2 regions of the Photobacterium sp. TLY01 genome follow, and region 1 is predicted to be linked to the other one. Evidence: predicted binding sites of a transcription regulator. Region 1 holds the regulator's gene; the other holds the start of a gene.
What was found. The regulator MetJ, encoded in region 1, represses methionine synthesis genes. The targets are predictions, from matches to a motif close to TTAGACNTNTANANGTCTAA.
Positions count from the first base shown of each region.

Region 2: metN (methionine ABC transporter ATP-binding protein MetN) is a predicted target of MetJ. The motif match lies at 3,145-3,164, and genes of this name have one in related genera.

Region 1 is NZ_CP090364.1:227,116-234,210, forward strand. It holds gene LN341_RS01090 (malic enzyme-like NAD(P)-binding protein) at 128-1,375, shown strand; gene metJ (met regulon transcriptional regulator MetJ) at 1,453-1,770, opposite strand; gene LN341_RS01100 (O-succinylhomoserine (thiol)-lyase) at 1,959-3,128, shown strand; gene LN341_RS01105 (bifunctional aspartate kinase/homoserine dehydrogenase II) at 3,125-5,536, shown strand; gene metF (methylenetetrahydrofolate reductase) at 5,818-6,720, shown strand; gene LN341_RS01115 (PadR family transcriptional regulator) at 6,851-7,095, opposite strand, start outside.
Region 2 is NZ_CP090364.1:657,950-665,044, forward strand. It holds gene LN341_RS03230 (type B 50S ribosomal protein L31) at 1-29, shown strand, start outside; gene ykgO (type B 50S ribosomal protein L36) at 39-182, shown strand; gene LN341_RS03240 (MetQ/NlpA family lipoprotein) at 287-1,111, opposite strand; gene LN341_RS03245 (methionine ABC transporter permease) at 1,235-1,921, opposite strand; gene metN (methionine ABC transporter ATP-binding protein MetN) at 1,911-2,945, opposite strand; gene gmhB (D-glycero-beta-D-manno-heptose 1,7-bisphosphate 7-phosphatase) at 3,288-3,845, shown strand; gene LN341_RS03260 (ABC transporter permease subunit) at 4,114-5,139, shown strand; gene LN341_RS03265 (ABC transporter permease) at 5,141-6,184, shown strand; gene LN341_RS03270 (extracellular solute-binding protein) at 6,218-7,095, shown strand, end outside.

The sequences.
Region 1 (7,095 bases):
CCTGCCACGGCCATTGTCTTGGTATTACCAGCTTGTACGAACTAGGATTTTGTGCTGCTATCGAATATGATTGATTGTTCAATACCGAACCGAACAGAACATCCATCCATTCAGGATTCTAATAATTATGTCTGAAGATTTTCGTCAACAAGCACTTCACTATCATGCTTACCCTGTCCCCGGGAAAATTTCGGTTGAACTCAGCAAGCCTGCGAATACAGTAGAAGATCTTGCGCTGGCCTACAGCCCTGGTGTGGCTGAGCCGGTGCGGGAAATCGCCCAAAATGCAGAGAATGTCTATAAGTACACAGGTAAAGGCAACATGGTTGCTGTGATTACCAACGGTACGGCCATTCTTGGCTTGGGTAACCTTGGTCCGCTGGCTTCTAAGCCGGTCATGGAAGGTAAGGCCCTGCTGTTCAAGCGTTTCGCTGGCCTGGATTCAATAGATATCGAAGTGAAACACCGCACCATCGACGAGTTTGTTGATACTGTGGCCAATATCGCCGATACCTTTGGCGGGATTAACCTGGAAGATATCAAAGCCCCCGATTGTTTTGAGATTGAAAAGCGTTTGATTGAACGCTGCCAGGTGCCTGTGTTCCATGATGACCAGCACGGTACCGCGATTGTCACGGCTGCCGGTATGCTGAACGCTCTGGAGCTGCAGGGCAAAGATATCAAAGAAGCGGTGATCATCTGCCTGGGTGCCGGCGCAGCGGCCGTCGCCTGTATGGAACTGCTGATCAAATGCGGCGCCCAGCGTGAAAAAATCTACATGCTGGATCGCAAAGGGGTCATTCACACCCGTCGTGATGATATCAACGAGTATAAGCAACTGTTTGCTAACAACACAGATAAGCGTACCCTGGAAGATGTGATCGAGGGCGCGGATATCTTTGTTGGTGTCTCTGGTCCGGATCTGCTGGCGCCTGAAGCACTGAAGCTGATGGCGGACAAGCCGATCGTCTTTGCCTGCTCAAACCCGGATCCGGAAATTAAACCTGAGCTGGCCCATGCGGTTCGCAATGATCTGATCATGGGAACCGGCCGTTCGGATTATCCGAACCAGGTCAACAACGTCATTTGTTTCCCGTTTATTTTCCGCGGTGCGTTGGATGTGCGTGCCAGCGAAATTAACGATGAAATGAAGCTGGCTGCGGTCAACGCGATCCGTGAACTGGCTAAAGAACCAGTGCCGGCAGAAGTGATCAAAGCCGCCGGGGTGGATAAGCTGGCGTTCGGTCCTGATTATATTATCCCGAAACCGATGGATCCGCGTTTGTTGCCACGGGTTGCCAAAGCGGTTGCGGTCGCAGCGGTTGAATCCGGTGTTGCCCGGATTGAGATGCCTGTGGGTTACATGGAAGTGTAATGACACCCAGTGTGTGCTTATGATTGAAAAAACCAGCCATGTGGCTGGTTTTTTTTTATCTCAAGGCGCTATCTTGATTATTCGTTGATGTCTTCGTACTCAATGCCCAGGCTGTCCATGATGGCCTTGGCTTCTGCCGGCAAATCGTCAGGGCGATCTTTGCGGATATCTTCATCCGTTGGCAGTGGCTGACCTGTGTAGGCATGCAGGAATGCCTCGCACAGCAGTTCACTGTTGGTGGCGTGGCGAAGGTTGTTTACCTGACGGCGGGTGCGTTCATCTGTGAGGATTTTCAACACCTTTAATGGGATAGAGACAGTGATTTTCTTGACCTGCTCATTTTTCTTGCCGTGTTCCGCATAAGGGCTGATGTACTCACCGTTCCACTTTGCCATTGTTTACCTTCTCAGCGATATCGAGTTTTGAAATATTGTATGGGGGGAATTTTAGCGGCATTTACTGCCACAAGCAAAGACATATGGACGTCTAGAAGTGTTGACGTCTTTTTTAAATCTCGCTAAGGTTGAGGCATCTTACTCTCGTCGGCCTCTGACCTGGTCCCAGAAACAAGGAAGCAAATTACATGAGTGACAAGAAAACAGCTACTATCGCTGTTCGCAGCGGGATTGAAACCGATCAGCAATTTCGTGCAGTGGTGCCACCTATTTACTTGACCTCAACTTACGGCTTCCCTGAATTAGGGACCTTACCTCAATACGATTATTCCCGCTCAGGTAACCCAACCCGTAATTTACTGGCAGACACCCTGGCGGAGCTGGAAGGCGGGGCAGGCGGTGTGGTGACCAGCTGCGGCACGGCGGCGATTAACCTGCTGGCAACGGCACAACTGGGGCCGGATGATCTGGTTGTGGCACCTCATGACTGCTACGGCGGCACTTACCGCTTGTTCAATACCCGTGCCGGTAAAGGTGACTTCAAGGTACTTTTTGTCGATCAGGGCAACCCTCAGGCGCTGGCTGAAGCGCTGGCCAGAAAACCGACACTGGTGTGGGTGGAAACGCCGTCTAACCCGCTGTTGCGGGTGATCGACGTCGAGCAGCTGTGCCGTCAGGCGCACGATGCAGGGGCGCTGGTGGCGGTGGACAATACTTTCCTCTCGCCGGCGCTGCAGCAGCCGATTGCCCTGGGCGCCGACTTTGTGGTGCATTCCACCACCAAATATATCAATGGTCATTCAGATGTGGTGGGCGGGGTGCTGATTGCCAAAGACAGTGAGCACGCCGAGACTTTGTCCTGGTGGGCCAACTGTATCGGCGCCACTGGCGCCCCCTTTGATGCCTACCTGACCCTGCGTGGTGTGCGCACGCTGATGGCGCGTATGCGGGTTCATGAAGAAAACGCCGCCCGGTTGCTGGCCTATCTGCAAACCCAGCCGCTGGTGGGCAAGATTTACCACCCCAGCCTGGCCGATCACCCCGGCCATGCCATTGCAGTCCGGCAGCAAAAAGGCTTTGGCTCTATGCTGAGTTTTGAGCTGGCCGGCAGCAGGCAGCAGCTGGAAGTTTTTGTGGCGTCTTTGAATGATTTCTCTCTGGCTGAATCGCTGGGCGGTACGGAAAGCCTGATTGCACATCCTGCCAGCATGACCCATCGTGCCATGTCGGATGAAGCACAGCTGGCTGCCGGTATTTTGCCTTCTCTGCTGCGTCTGTCTGTCGGGCTGGAAGATGCCGATGATTTGATTGCCGATCTGGCCCAGGCCTTTGCCAAAGCGGCGGAGGCCAGTGAATGACCCGGAAACGTCAACTGCACAAATTTGGCGGCAGCAGTTTAGCGGATGCCAGCTGCTACCGGAACGTCGCTCATATTCTGGCACAATACTCCAGTGATGAGGATCTGGTGGTGGTCTCGGCGGCCGGCAAAACCACCAACCGACTGATTCAGTGGCTGTCTTTGCTGAGCAAAGATGGCCGGCTGGCACATGAAAGCCTGCAGGATTTGCGCACCTTTCAGCAGCACCTGATTGAAGAGTTGCTGGAAGAAACCGTGGCGGATGAGCTGCTCACTTCACTGCATCTGGAATTCAGTGAGCTGGGCCAGCTCACCGACAGTGATATCACCCCGGCCAGACAGGCCTGGGTGCTCGGACACGGCGAATTGTGGTCCTCCCGCTTGCTGGCCGCCTTACTGACACAAAAAGGCATGGCGGCACGTGCGCTGGATTCCCGTTCTTTCCTGCGTGCCGAACGCGCCGCGCAGCCTGAAGTTGACCGGGGCCGTTCACTGCCGTTGCTGCAAAATGAACTGGCGCAGCATAGCGGCCATCGTATGGTGATCACAGGTTTTATGGCCAGTAATCAGGCCGGAGAAACTGTGCTGCTGGGCCGCAATGGCTCGGATTACTCGGCCACAGTGATCGGCGCACTGGCCGGTGTCAGCCGGGTGACTATCTGGAGTGATGTCGCCGGTGTCTACAGTGCAGATCCCCGCCTGGTCAGTGATGCCTGTTTACTGCCGCTGCTGCGTCTGGATGAGGCCGATGAACTGGCCCGTCTGGCAGCCCCTGTGCTGCACAGCCGTACGCTGCAGCCGGTTGCCCAGAGTGCCATCGACCTGACACTGCGCTGCAGCTTGCAGCCGGAATCTGGCTCGACGCGGGTTGAAAGGGTGCTCGCTTCCGGTCGCGGCGCCAAAATCATTACCTCGCTGGATGATGTTTGTCTGCTGGAGCTGTCTGTTTCCCGTGCTCAGACGCTGGCGCTGGCGCAGGTGGAGCGTGAGCTGGCGACGCTGCTGCCCAAAGCGCAGCTGATCCCGCTGGCCCAGTCGGTTGAAACCGATAAAGGGCAGATTCTGCTGGCCTATACCGCTGAAGTGGCCAACGGGGTGCTGGCATTGCTGCAAGACAGCGGCTTACCGGCCGAGATCCGTTTGCGCGATGGCTTTACGATGGTCGCTGCGGTCGGGGCCGGGGTGGTGATCAACCCGGTTCACTGTCATGGTTTCCAGCAGCAGTTAAAGGGCCAGCCGGTTGAATTTATTGCCGAAGCCGAATCCGGACTGAGCCTGGTGGCGGTCCTGCGTCAGGCCGATACCCAGGCTCTGGTCCAACTGATCCACCAGAGCCTGTTTCAGGCGCAAAAGCGGATCGGCTTGATTTTGTGCGGCAAGGGTAATATTGGCAGCCGCTGGCTGGAACTGCTGGAAGAAGAAAAAGTAGCGCTGGAAAAGCGGCACGGCATGAGCTTTACCCTGATCGGGGTGGCGGACAGCCGGCGCCACTGGCTGGACCTGCAAGGCATTGAGCCGCTTCAGGCACTGACCCGGTTTGATGATGAAGCCACAGAGGGGGCGGACTGGCTGCCGGCCATCGGGCAGCATGATTATGATGAGCTGGTGGTGTTAGATGTCACCGCCAGCAAAGCGCTGGCAGAGCGTTATCCGGAATTTGCCAGTCACGGCTTGCATCTGATTTCGGCCAATAAAGTTGCCGGCTCGGCAAAAGGCAAAACTTACCGCGCCGTGGTCGATGCGTTCGAGAAAAGCAGTCGCCACTGGCTGTATAACGCCACGGTGGGCGCCGGGTTGCCGGTCAATCATACGGTCAAAGATTTGCGCGACAGCGGGGATACCATTATTGCTGTGTCCGGTATTTTTTCCGGCACCCTGTCCTGGCTGTTCCAACAGTTTGACGGCAGCCTGCCTTTTAGTCAGTTGCTTGAACAGGCCTGGCAGCAGGGGCTGACAGAGCCGGATCCGCGCCACGATCTGGACGGCAGCGATGTGATGCGAAAACTGGTGATCTTAGCGCGTGAATCCGGCCTGGCACTGGAGCCGGAGCAGGTCAAAGTCGAGTCACTGGTCCCCGAGGAGCTGGAACCCCTGAGTCTGGATGCTTTCTTTGAGCGCAGTGCCGTACTCGATGAGCGTTTGCAGGCGCGTCTGAGCAAAGCACAGCGAGAGGGAAAAGTGCTGCGTTATGTTGCGCGTCTGGACAAAAATGGGCACGCCGTGGTGGGCCTGGAAGCGTTGGAGCCTGAGCATGCGCTGGCAAACCTGCTGCCCTGTGACAACATCTTTGCGATTGAAAGCCGCTGGTACCGGGACAATCCGTTGGTGATCCGCGGTCCTGGCGCGGGCCGGGATGTGACGGCAGGGGCGTTATTGTCGGATTTGAACCGCCTGGCGCGGCTTTTGTAAGATTTTCCCGTTATGAGATAGAACCAAAGGGTAGCCGAGCGCTGCCCTTTCTGTTTTCTTGCTTCGGCTTTTTCCTGTATTGGTGCGGGTTGGCGGGCAATCGGCAGGGTAAAACTCTGGACTTGAATAAAGTGGATCTTGATGTTGAGAAAAATTCATGTTGATGCGGTTGACATTAATTTGGTTACAAGACATTCTGTGGACATATAGACGTCTAAATGGTTGTTTGGCGTCAGGGTTCAGAGGGAAGGCCGCAGGCCAGCAGCAGGAAGGTTTCAATTATGGGTTATTCTTACGCCAGTCACTTGGATGCGTTAAATCAGAACATCGCCGATCTGAACGGCGCTATCAATGTATCATTTGAATTCTTTCCGCCAAGTACGCCTGCGATGGAAGAAACCCTCTGGTCATCGATCCACCGTCTGAAGACGCTCAAGCCGAAGTTCGTATCTGTGACTTACGGCGCCAACTCAGGCGAGCGTGACCGTACTCACTCTATCATCAAAGATATTAAAGATCAGACCGGTCTGCTGGCAGCGCCTCACCTGACCTGTATCGATGCCACGCGTGATGAACTGCGCGCCATCGCCCGTGATTACTGGAAAAACGGCATTCGCAATATCGTGGCGCTGCGGGGCGATTTACCGCCGCAGGGGGGCAAGCCGGATATGTATGCGGTTGATCTGGTCAAGCTGCTGCGCGAAGAAGCCGACTTCGATATTTCTGTGGCGGCTTACCCTGAAGTGCACCCGGAAGCGAAAAGTGCTCAGGCCGATTTGATTAACCTGAAACGCAAAGTTGATGCCGGTGCCAGCCGCGCGATCACTCAGTTCTTTTTTGATGTGGAGAGCTACCTGCGTTTTCGCGACCGTTGTGTGGCCGCCGGTATCGATGTTGAAATTGTCCCGGGTATTTTGCCTGTGGTGAATATGAATCAGGCCAAGCGCTTTGCGCAGGCCAATAATGTGAAAATCCCGAACTGGTTAGAAAAACAATATCAGGGACTGGATGACGATTTGCTGAGCCGCCAGATGGTTGGGGCCAGTAACGCGATTGATATGGTGCGAGTGCTGAGCCGTGAGGGCGTCAAAGATTTTCACTTCTATACCCTGAACCGCGCTGAACTGACCTACGCGATCTGCCATACCTTAGGGGTGCGCGCTGAGGCTGAAGCCACGGCCTGATTGCTCTCTCGGGCAGGAAAAAGAAAAAGCCGCAATGCGGCTTTTTTTGTCACTGGCAGGGCGTAATTTATCGGCCCTTGACGTTCAGAGGAGCCGATAGTGCACTGCGCCTGCACATCAGTCTGCAGGATTACTCTGCAGCCATGGCGACATTGCTGTCGGCGCTGTCGATGTCTTGCAGCTCGACCAGAACTTCTTCCGCCCAGTCGATCCAAGCCTGTCGGTTATGGATCCCGCGACGCAGTGTCAGGCGATCGAGGCGCGACTGACGATCCATGTCTTTGTAATTGGCGAAGTGGACTTTTTCCAGCTCGTGGTAATGGTTCATCAGGGTGTGTGATTCCTCGATCAGTGCTTCCAACTGGCGCTGCATCG
Region 2 (7,095 bases), 430 kb from region 1:
CTCGTCGTTTTGCGGCGTTTAGCAAATAAGGAAGAAAAATGAAGGTATTAAGCTCACTTAAAAGCGCCAAACAGCGTCACCGGGATTGTCAGGTGGTCAAGCGACGTGGCCGCATCTACGTGATTTGTAAATCCAATCCACGCTTTAAGGCGGTACAGGGTACGGTGAAAAAGAAGAAGTAAACGATCAGGCTGTTTGGCCGCTTCCCTGTCCCCCCCTGAACAAAAAAAGCCCCTTTGCAGGGGCTTTTGATATGTTATCTGGCTGATGTGACGAGGCGGATGAATTACCAGCCTTTAACGATGCCACCTTTGAAGATCTCCATCGCAGCATCGTTCACTGCGTCGGACTGGTATGCCTTGATAAACGTCTGCACGTTTTCGGCATTCACGTTGTCTTCACGGGCAACAATCAGGTTCACATAAGGTGATTCTTTGCCTTCGACAAAGATACCGTCATGATCCGGTGACAGGTCGATCGTGCTGGCATAGGTGTTGTTGATAATGGCCAGTTTGACATCGTCCAGAGAACGCGGCAGCTGCGGCGCTTCCAGCTCAACAATCTCCAGGTTCTTTGGATTTTCAACGATATCCAGCACAGTGGCTGTCAGGCCTGCGCCTTCTTTCAGTTTGATCAGACCTTGTTGTTGCAGCAGCAGCAGTGAGCGGCCCAGGTTGGTTGGATCGTTTGGTACTGCGATTTGATCGCCGTCTTGCAGTTCATCGATAGAAGCGATTTTGCTTGAGTAGGCGGCAATCGGGTAGACGAAGGTGTTACCGGCAATCGCGAATTTGTAGCCACGGTCTTTCATTTGCTGATCCAGATAAGGTTTATGCTGGAAAGCGTTCACGTCGATTGAGCCTTCTTCCAGCGCCGCGTTTGGCGACACATAGTCGGTGAAAGTGATCAGCTCAACGTCCAGACCATATTTGTCTTTGGCTTCTTTGGCGGCCACTTCAGCTACTTGCGCTTCAGCGCCGGCCATCACACCTACTTTGATTTTGCTGTTGTCAACGGCAGCGGTTGGTTCTTGTTTCTCACCACAGCCGGTCAGTGCCAACGCTGAGGCCAGACCCGCGACTGCAAAGAAATGTTTAATATTCAGAGCCATTGTACTTCTCCTATTGTTCAGGGAATCCCTGTACTTTGTTGTCGTTGTATTGCTGTAACTTATCGGTTTCGCCGGAAAGCCATGTCCGGCGAATGTGAGTTTTCTGTTGTGTTCCCGTCAAACTTATCTGTGGTCAACGCGGCGGACCAGATGATCCCCGGCAGACTGAATCAGCTGCACTAAAATGACCAGCATAATCACGGTGATCATCATGACAGTGCCGTCAAATCGCTGATAACCATAGCGAATACCGACATCACCTAAACCACCGCCGCCGACTGTACCTGCCATGGCCGAGTAGCTAACCAGAGTGACCAGGGTGATGGTCACAGCATTAATAATGCCCGGCAGCGCTTCTGGCAGCAGCACCTTGCGAATGATTTGCACCGGTGTGGCGCCCATAGCCTGCGCAGCTTCCACCAGGCCGCTGGGCACTTCGAGCAGTGCGCCTTCGACTAAGCGCGCAATAAAAGGAATGGCGCCGACTGTCAGTGGCACGATGGCCGCCGCTGTCCCGATAGAGCTGCCTACCACAAAGCGGGTGAACGGAATAATGGCGACCAGCAGAATAATAAATGGGATCGAGCGACCGATATTGACGATGCCACCCAGCACTTTATTGAATCCCGGATTGGCCAGCAGGCCGTTCGGTTTGGTCAGGTGCAAAGCGACACCCACAGGAATACCAATCGCAAAACCAATCAGGCCGGATGCGAAGACCATCATCAGGGTTTCGCCTAAAGCGTCCGTCAGCAGACCAATCAGGCGTTCGTTGGTTTGCCACCAGGTGGCGATAGAATCAAGCAACATAACCCAGCACCTCTACATTTACTTTGTGTTCGCGAAGGAAAGCGATGGTTTGTTGTGTCGCTTCTTCAGAGCCAAAAAATTCTGCCAGCATCAGGCCGAACTTCACACCGCCTGCATAATCCATGTCGGCACTCAGAATGTTGGCATCAATCCCGAATTGGCGGGATGCCTGACTGAGCAGTGGTGCATCCACAGAAGCGCCTGTGAACTCCAGCCGTATCAGAGGATAGTTGCTCTCTGTGCGCTCGGTTTCCAGCCGGGCTTGATAATCTGCCGGTATCGACAGATCTAAAGTAGAACGGATAAATTCTCGTGCCAGTTCTGTTTTCGGGTGGGCAAAGATATCTCCCACCGGACCTTTCTCGACCAGCTCGCCGTTGCCGATGATGGCCACTTCGGAGCAGATGCTTTTCACCACATTCATCTCATGGGTGATCAACAAAATGGTCAGGTTCAGTTTGTGATTGATTTCTTTCAGCAATTCAAGAATGGACTGAGTGGTGGCCGGATCCAGGGCGCTGGTGGCTTCGTCACACAGCAGGACTTTCGGATCAGAGGCCAGCGCACGGGCGATCGCCACGCGCTGTTTTTGTCCGCCGCTGAGATTAGACGGGTAGGACTGGTGCTTGTCTGCCAACCCAACCAGATTGAGCAATTCAGTCACTTTGCGTTTGATTTCCGCTTTTTCCGTGCCGGCCAGTTCCAGCGGCAGCGCGACGTTGTCGAACACGGTACGAGACGAGAGCAGGTTAAAGTGCTGGAAAATCATGCCGATTTTACGGCGAGCCAGTGTCAACTCCTGATTTGAGAGCTGAGTCAGATCGATACCATCAACAATGATATGCCCTGAGGTGGGCTTCTCAAGCAGGTTAACGCAACGTATCAGGGTACTTTTTCCTGCACCGGACGCACCGATGACACCAAAAATTGTGCCTTGCTCGATCCTGAGATTGATATCGCGTAAGGCGTGGATGTCTTTATCCCCGACCTTGAAGGTTTTATTGACCCTGTTGATCTCTATCATGCTGTGTCCTGCTACTGCTTTTTTAACTTGCTTGCTGTGTTGTAAACCAGCATAGCTTTATGGTCGTCATTTCGCCTAAATTAGTATTTTTGTGTGTGGTTTAGGCGATAGACCTTGTCATCTTCTTGTGTTGCCGGAATATTTCCGTGTCATCTGTTGTGGGATGCTAGGGTGTCTAGATGGCTAAGTCAATAGATATTTTTACGTCTAGACGGCCAAATGAAAAAACTCTGATGTTCAGCCGGAAAAGTGTCAGCCCGTCTGCCTGAGGATAAAGAGATGATTCCGCGTGTCAGCCATGCCATAATTTAGCGAATTTGATTTCTATCTTTAGGTGATCGCTTGGCTAAGCCTGCTGTGTTTATTGATCGTGACGGCGTCATTAACGTTGATCACGGCTATGTCCATACTGTCGACGACTTTGACTATATCGAAGGGGTGTTTGACGCCTGTAAGAAACTGAAAGCACAGGGCTACCTTCTGGTGCTGGTGACCAATCAGGCCGGTATTGCCAGAGGTATGTATACCGAAGATGAATTTCTGACCCTGACAGAGTGGATGGACTGGAATTTTGTCGATAACGGTGTCGAATTTGACGGCATCTATTACTGCCCGCATCACCCGACAGAAGGAAAGGGCGACTATCTGCAAGATTGTGATTGCCGCAAGCCAAAGCCAGGCATGTTCATTTCAGCCCGGGATTTCCTGAAAATCGATATGGCTCGCTCTGTGATGATTGGTGATAAAACCGATGATATGACAGCGGCGAAAGCGGCTGAAGTCGGCACCCGGATTCTGGTGCGTACCGGTAAGCCAGTCACGCCGGAAGGGGAGGCACTGGCATCGGTGGTGCTCGACAGCGTCGCGGATGTACCGGCCTGGCTAGCCGCCAACAAATAGTTATCCGGCACTGCAACGTTCAAAAAAACAGACACGCTCAAAACGTGTCTGTTTTTTTATATCCTGAGATTGATCACCCGATGGCCTGCCTGATGGGCAAGACTATCAGGACAGTATTTTCCCTCTGACGCAAGGGTAAATATAACTTCATGTTTTTATTGTCAAAGAGTGAGCTGGCTGCTGTTTGGATCATCATTAGTGACTCAACCAACTGCTATACTCACTACACCAAGGAACAGGATGACAATGACAGGAGTCATTTCGCTTCATGCTTTCATACTTTTTGCGCCGTTTGGCGCTGGTCATTCCCACTTTTATCGGCATTACGGTTCTGATTTTTGCCCTTACCCGTTTTGTGCCGGGCGGACCGGTCGAACGGATGCTGGCCAATATTCAGGCGCAGCAAAGTATGTCTATGTCCCCGTCCATGGCAGGGGAAAGCAATGCGCTGTCAGAAGATCAACTGGCCGAGCTCAATGCGTTCTACGGATTAGACAAGCCGGTATTTGAAGCCTATTCCGAGTGGCTGATGAAAATGCTGCATCTGGACTTCGGGCTGTCGACCCGTTACTACGAACCGGTTTGGGACATGATCATGGACAGGTTGCCTGTGTCCATGTTCTACGGTGGCGTGACCTTTTTTCTCAGTTATTTTATTTCGATTCCTCTGGGATATTACAAAGCCCTAAAACACGGCAGCGGCTTTGACTCCGGGTCATCAATTCTGATTTTTGTCGGTTATGCCTTGCCGGGTTATGTGGTTGGGGTGATGTTGATTACGCTGTTCAGCTATCACCTGGAATGGTTTCCAATGGGGGGCTTTGTCAGCGACGACTTCGATGACTATGAATCATTCTGGCAGCAGGCAAAAGACATCCTCTGGCATGCCTGCCTGCCGCTGATCTGTTATTTGATTGGCGATTTTGCCACCCTCACAATGACAATGAAAAACAACATGATGGAAACGCTGTCAGCGGATTATATCCGTACCGCAATTGCCAAAGGGTTGCCATTTACAACCGCGGTTCGCCGCCATGCACTGCGCAATAGTCTGATTCCTATTGCCAGCCATTTTGGGAACTCTTTACTGTTCTTTATGACCGGATCTTTTCTGATTGAGGTGATATTCAACATTGATGGTATCGGTCTGCTGGGATATGAATCCATCATTGAGCGGGATTATCCGGTGGTGATGGGAATCGTCGCGATTAATGCTGTGTTACTGATGCTGGGCAATATCATATCCGATGCGTGTGTTGCCATGATTGACCCCCGAGTGAGATTCGGAGCCTGAGATGCTGACCCTGAGCCCGCTGACAAAAAAGAAAATCCAGCGTTTTAAAGCGATCAAGCGTGGCTACTGGTCACTGATCATCTTATCCGTACTACTGGTGCTATCCTTGTTTGCTGAGTTTTTGATTAACAGCAAAGCGCTGATCGTCAAATATCAGGGGGAGTACTATTTTCCGGTTGTCAGTGATGTGTTGCCGGGGACTCAGTTCGGCCAGGTGTACCAAAGCGAGGCACAGTACCGGGAATTACAGCAGGCCTTTGCACAAAGCGAGACAGATAATTTCGTGCTGATGCCGCTCGTGCCCTGGAACCCCTATGAGCAGGATTTTAGCGGTGATTTTCCTCCCACCGCGCCGGACGCCGAGTCCCGGCATTATCTTGGCACCGATACCATAGGGCGGGATATTTTAGCCCGGCTGGTGTACGGGTTTCGGATTACGATGGGGTTTGCCTTGCTGACCATGGCCATTTCCTATGCCATCGGTACAGCCGTCGGTTGCGCGATGGGCTTTTGGGGCGGCAAGTTTGACTTGCTGGTTCAGCGCTTTATCGAAATCTGGTCCATGGTGCCTTTTCTCTACGTCATCATGATCCTTGTCTCGATTACCCAGCCTTCGTTTACGTTGTTTGTCGCCATCAATGTTTTGTTCGGCTGGATGGGGATGACCTGGTACATGCGCACCATGACCTACAAAGAAGTGGCCCGGGATTATGTGATGGCCGCCAAGGCGCTGGGCGCCTCAAACTGGCGGATTCTTTACGCCCACATTTTGCCCAATGTCATGGTGATGATCGTGACATTGGCCCCATTTACCATCGCGGCTAATATTACGGCGTTAACCGCACTGGATTATTTAGGCTTGGGCTTAATGCCGCCGACACCCAGTTGGGGAGATTTACTGCAGCAGGGAAAATCGAATTTAGGGGCGCCCTGGATAGTCATGACCGTGGTGACGGCCATCGTGCTGGTCCTGGTGATGGTGACCTTTATTGGCGAGAGTGTACGCGCGGCTTTCGATCCGAAAAAATTTACCCGTTATAGTTAATAAAGACGTGTCGCCAGATAACAAGGATGTACCATGAGAAAAATACTGAACATATTCGCTTTTGGAGTCATCACACTTGGTTGTTTACCGGCATGGTCTGCCGAGTTGCCGGTTGGCTTGAAGTGGGAGTCCAATCTGCATGAGCCGCGTTTTGCCTCACCACAAGCCAAATTCGGTGGCACCTTCAATACCTATATTGAAAGTTTTCCGCAGACCTTTCGTATCGTCGGACCGGATTCCAACGGCCGATTCCGTACCTGGTTGCTCGACAGTCGCCCCGCCGCGGTGACCCGTCACCCGGATACCAAGGCCTGGATCCCGGATATCGCCACCGAATGGGCTTATGGCAATGACGACAAAACCGTCTATTTTCGGATTAACCCTAACGCCAGATGGTCTGATGGCAAGCCGATTACTGCAGATGATTTCACCTATGTGCTGACGTTTATGCGCTCCAAAGACATCGTCGCACCCTGGTATAACACCTTTTATACCCAGCAGATTGCCGATGTCATCAAATACGATGATCATACCTTTGCTGTGGTTTCGGCAGAAAAACGCAATAAAGAAGAGTTAATGCTGTACACCAATCTGCAGCCTCGTCCGGCTCATTTCTATCAACCGAAAGTCGATAAAAACAAGGATGGAGTAGAAGATAACTTTGTTCGCTATTACAACTTTAAAGCTGAGCCGTCCGCCGGACCGTATTACATTGACGATATCAAAAAAGGCAAGTCGATCACCTTCAAACATGTCGGCAAAGACTGGTGGGGATACTCAAACCCCTATTATCTGTATCGCTATAATGTCGAGAAAATTCGCGTCAAAGTGATACGTGACAAAGACATTGCCCGTCAGCACTTTGAAAAAGGCAATCTGGACTCCTTCTGGCTGGACACCCCAGAGCTGTG